2 regions of the Psychrobacillus sp. FSL K6-4046 genome follow, and region 1 is predicted to be linked to the other one. Evidence: a T-box and tRNA genes for the amino acid it is inferred to sense, from the RefSeq annotation. Region 1 holds a T-box; the other holds one or more tRNA genes.
The links. The T-box of region 1 lies ahead of thrS (threonine--tRNA ligase). A T-box ahead of a tRNA ligase gene usually reads a tRNA of that ligase, here a tRNA-Thr.
Positions count from the first base shown of each region.

Region 1 (2,436 bases):
AAAGAAAAGTGGGGGAATTGAGAGATGGAAATAGAGACAAAGGAATATAAGGTTAGAGATATCTCATATAAGATTAGATCGGCTAGTCAGCTGGATGCAAAGCAGCTGTCCGAGGTAAGGGTTCAAATCGACGGGGAAACGGAGAATCTAGATAGAGAACAAGGGGAAGCATTCATTGATGTCACAGGCTTTGAAAAGCTAATTGAAGATGACACCCTTTCCGTGAACAATCTCTTTTTAGTCGCAGAGATTGAGGGAAGGATTGTTGGTTTTTCTAGATGTGAAGGGAATGGCTTAAAGCGGTTTGCGCATAAAGTGGAATTTGGTGTGTGTGTCTTAAAAGAATATTGGGGGCTGAGTATCGGTACCAACCTATTGAAGGAGTCTATCGCTTGGGCGGATGCCGGTAGTATCAAAAAGATCTCATTAAATGTATTACATACTAACGAAAAAGCGATTGCCTTATATAAAAAGTATGGCTTCGAGGTAGAGGGTATATTAAAAAACGATAAAGTTTTAAAGGATGAGCAATACTATCACACCGTTGTGATGGGACGTTCTTTCATTTAAAATAAAATTTAGTTGACTATTCTAAACTCATTGAATATACTATTAAAAATCAACTTATGTTATTTAGGCAAAGAAAAGGACATGAGTCATTTAGGTAATTTCTTATTAGAGAGCAGGGTCATCGGCTGAAAGCCCTGTAAGAAAAACGAATGATTTACCGCCTTGGAGCTATTATGGGGAACAACTAGTATCCATAATCGGGAAACCGTTATCTTTTAGAAAGCCGTATTTTTTATTTGACGGCAAAATTAGGGTGGAACCACGACCACACTCGTCCCTTTTACCGGGATGGGTGTGGTTTTTTGTATGCACAATTTAATATTTAAGCTATGAAAAGGACATGAATTATTCCTCAACTTCTAATTAGAGAGCAGGGTCATTGGCTGAAAGCCCTGTTAGAATGTCGAATAGTTTACCACCTTAGAGCTATTATGGGGAACAACTAGTATCCATAATCGGGAAACCGTTATATTTTATGAGAGCCGTATTTGTTAATGTCGGCAAAATTAGGGTGGAACCACGACCACACTCGTCCCTTTACCGGGATGGGTGTGGTCTTTTTTTATTATGTAAAACAAAACGAGGAGGAATTAATTATGTCAGTAAAAGCCGAGGAAAGATTAAGTCATCAAAAATTAGGTCAGCAACTCGAATTATTTATGTCCATGGAGGAAGCTCCAGGTATGCCATTTTATTTGCCAAAAGGAATGGTTTTACGAAATGAACTCGAAAATTTATGGAGAGAAAAACATCAGCGAGCGGGCTATCAGGAGATAAAAACTCCTATCATGATGAAGCAGGAGCTGTGGGAGAAATCGGGACACTGGGATCATTACCATGAAAACATGTATTTTGCTGATGTGGATGAACAAAAGTATGCGATTAAGCCAATGAACTGTCCGGGAGCAGTTTTAATCTTTAATAGTAAAAGAAGAGGCTATCGAGAACTTCCTATACGATATGCAGAGCTAGGGTTAGTACACCGTCATGAGCTTTCGGGATCTTTGAATGGTCTATTGCGTGTTCGAGCATTTACTCAAGACGATGCCCATCTGTTTGTTCTAGAAGAGCAAATTGAAGGTGAGCTTGCGAAGGTGTTAGATCTAGTAGATGAATTCTATCGGAAATTTGGATTTAGCTATAAAGTGGAGCTATCCACTCGTCCAGAGGATTTTATGGGCTCTGTGGAAGTATGGGACCAAGCAGAAGAAGCGCTAGAATCGGTTTTGAAGAGTAAACAGGTTGAATATCAAATAAACGAGGGAGACGGAGCTTTTTATGGTCCTAAAATTGACTTTCATATACTCGATTCACTTGGACGTAGCTGGCAGTGTGGAACAGTTCAGCTTGATTTTCAAATGCCGGAAAAATTTAATTGCCAGTACGTCGATGAAAACAACCAGCTTCGTCGTCCTATCATGATTCATCGAGCAATCTATGGCTCCATAGAACGGTTTATCGCGATTCTATTAGAACACTTTCAAGGTAATTTTCCACTTTGGCTAGCCCCGGTTCAAGTGAAGGTATTGCCTATCACAGACGCTCATCTAGCTTATGCGGAGGAAGTAAAGTCGCGGCTACAACAAGAAGGCTACCGGGTAGAAGTAGATGACCGCGTAGAAAAAATTGGATTAAAGATACGAGAGGCAGCCATGCAAAAACATCCGTATATGCTGATCATCGGTGACCAGGAAATGGAGAGTCAAGTTGTTTCCGTTAGGAAGCATCGAGTAGGAAGCCTTGGTGATATGGGGATAGAAGCATTTATTGGACACCACCTGAGAGAGTAAAGTTGTTGTGGTAAGTGGATAGGATGACGGATTGTCGTAAACTTGCTGGAACTTGTGAGGGTATGGAGTGCCATGC
Region 1 is NZ_CP152020.1:3,599,853-3,602,288, reverse strand. It holds gene MKY09_RS17715 (CoA-disulfide reductase) at 1-2, shown strand, start outside; gene MKY09_RS17710 (GNAT family N-acetyltransferase) at 25-570, shown strand; T-box leader at 632-852, shown strand; T-box leader at 891-1,110, shown strand; gene thrS (threonine--tRNA ligase) at 1,116-2,360, shown strand.

Region 2 (2,436 bases), 380 kb from region 1:
TGGGCCGTGTCTCAGTCCCAGTGTGGCCGATCACCCTCTCAGGTCGGCTACGCATCGTCGCCTTGGTGAGCCGTTACCTCACCAACTAGCTAATGCGCCGCGGGCCCATCCTGTAGTGACAGCCGAAACCGTCTTTTAACATTTCCTCATGTGAGGTAATGGATTATTCGGTATTAGCCCCGGTTTCCCGGAGTTATCCCAATCTACAGGGCAGGTTGCCCACGTGTTACTCACCCGTCCGCCGCTAAATCAGAAGAAGCAAGCTTCTTCATCATCCGCTCGACTTGCATGTATTAGGCACGCCGCCAGCGTTCGTCCTGAGCCAGGATCAAACTCTCCATAATAGAGAACTTAAAAAGCTCATTTTGTTTTGCTGGCATCATCATTAAATGATGTCAAAAATTGTTTTGCGTCAATCAAGCCGAAGCTTGTTGATGCTGTATGTCTTAACGTTTTGCATGTTCAGTTTTCAATGTTCATGGTGGAGCCTAGCGGGATCGAACCGCTGACCTCCTGCGTGCAAGGCAGGCGCTCTCCCAGCTGAGCTAAGGCCCCGAAATAATAATAACTGGTCGGGAAGACAGGATTCGAACCTGCGACCCCTTGGTCCCAAACCAAGTGCTCTACCAAGCTGAGCTACTTCCCGTTATATGGCGCGCCCGGCAGGAGTCGAACCCACAACCTTCTGATCCGTAGTCAGACGCTCTATCCAATTGAGCTACGGGCGCTAATTATTCATAAAAGTGGTGCCGAGGACCGGAATCGAACCGGTACGGTAGTCACCTACCGCAGGATTTTAAGTCCTGTGCGTCTGCCAGTTCCGCCACCCCGGCACTTCAATGAATCTTTGGAGCGGAAGACGAGGTTCGAACTCGCGACCCCCACCTTGGCAAGGTGGTGTTCTACCACTGAACTACTTCCGCTCGGTTATTAAGTTAAGTGGTGCGGGTGAAGGGAGTCGAACCCCCACGCCTTGCGGCGCTAGATCCTAAGTCTAGTGCGTCTGCCAGTTCCGCCACACCCGCATATTTATTTCACAAAAGTGAATGAGCCATGAAGGACTCGAACCTTCGACCCTCTGATTAAAAGTCAGATGCTCTACCAACTGAGCTAATGGCTCGGAAAATGGTGCCGGAGAAAGGACTTGAACCCTCAACCTACTGATTACAAGTCAGTTGCTCTACCAGTTGAGCTACTCCGGCAGGAGTAAAATTATGGTGGAGGATGACGGGCTCGAACCGCCGACCCTCTGCTTGTAAGGCAGATGCTCTCCCAGCTGAGCTAATCCTCCTGGGTAATATTTTTTTATTGCAAGCCCAGCGACGTCCTACTCTTGCAGGGGGAGACCCCCAACTACCATCGGCGCTGAAGAGCTTAACTTCCGTGTTCGGTATGGGAACGGGTGTGACCTCTTCGCCATCATCACTAGACTTGAATAATAATTGAAAGACAAGTTTTATTATATCAACTATGTAGATTATTACAAGCTTTTTTTAAATAAAAATTTATTCTTTCAAAACTGAATAAACTGACATCTTAGAAACAAACAATTTGGTTAAGTCCTCGATCGATTAGTATTCGTCAGCTGCACGTGTCGCCACGCTTCCACCCCGAACCTATCTACCTCATCGTCTTTGAGGGATCTTACTTACTTGCGTAATGGGAAATCTCATCTTGAGGGGGGCTTCGTGCTTAGATGCTTTCAGCACTTATCCCGTCCACACATAGCTACCCAGCGATGCCCTTGGCAGAACAACTGGTACACCAGCGGTGTGTCCATCCCGGTCCTCTCGTACTAAGGACAGCTCCTCTCAAATTTCCTACGCCCACGACGGATAGGGACCGAACTGTCTCACGACGTTCTGAACCCAGCTCGCGTACCGCTTTAATGGGCGAACAGCCCAACCCTTGGGACCGACTACAGCCCCAGGATGCGATGAGCCGACATCGAGGTGCCAAACCTCCCCGTCGATGTGGACTCTTGGGGGAGATAAGCCTGTTATCCCCGGGGTAGCTTTTATCCGTTGAGCGATGGCCCTTCCATGCGGAACCACCGGATCACTAAGCCCGTCTTTCGACCCTGCTCGACTTGTAGGTCTCGCAGTCAAGCTCCCTTCTGCCTTTACACTCTTCGAATGATTTCCAACCATTCTGAGGGAACCTTTGGGCGCCTCCGTTACACTTTAGGAGGCGACCGCCCCAGTCAAACTGCCCGCCTGACACTGTCTCCTACCCGGGTTACGGGTATGGGTTAGAATTTCAATACAACCAGGGTAGTATCCCACCGACGCCTCCTCCGAAGCTGGCGCTCCGGGCTCTAAGGCTCCTACCTATCCTGTACAAGTTGCACCAAAATTCAATATCAAGCTACAGTAAAGCTCCACGGGGTCTTTCCGTCCTGTCGCGGGTAACCTGCATCTTCACAGGTACTATAAT
Region 2 is NZ_CP152020.1:97,861-100,296, reverse strand. It holds rRNA gene MKY09_RS00525 (16S ribosomal RNA) at 1-344, opposite strand, end outside; tRNA gene MKY09_RS00520 (tRNA-Ala) at 480-555, opposite strand; tRNA gene MKY09_RS00515 (tRNA-Pro) at 570-646, opposite strand; tRNA gene MKY09_RS00510 (tRNA-Arg) at 652-728, opposite strand; tRNA gene MKY09_RS00505 (tRNA-Leu) at 745-833, opposite strand; tRNA gene MKY09_RS00500 (tRNA-Gly) at 849-923, opposite strand; tRNA gene MKY09_RS00495 (tRNA-Leu) at 941-1,025, opposite strand; tRNA gene MKY09_RS00490 (tRNA-Lys) at 1,048-1,120, opposite strand; tRNA gene MKY09_RS00485 (tRNA-Thr) at 1,127-1,202, opposite strand; tRNA gene MKY09_RS00480 (tRNA-Val) at 1,216-1,291, opposite strand; rRNA gene rrf (5S ribosomal RNA) at 1,315-1,430, opposite strand; rRNA gene MKY09_RS00470 (23S ribosomal RNA) at 1,552-2,436, opposite strand, start outside.
Region 2: it has a tRNA-Thr gene. The T-box ahead of thrS (threonine--tRNA ligase) is inferred to sense a tRNA for this amino acid. The anticodon was not compared.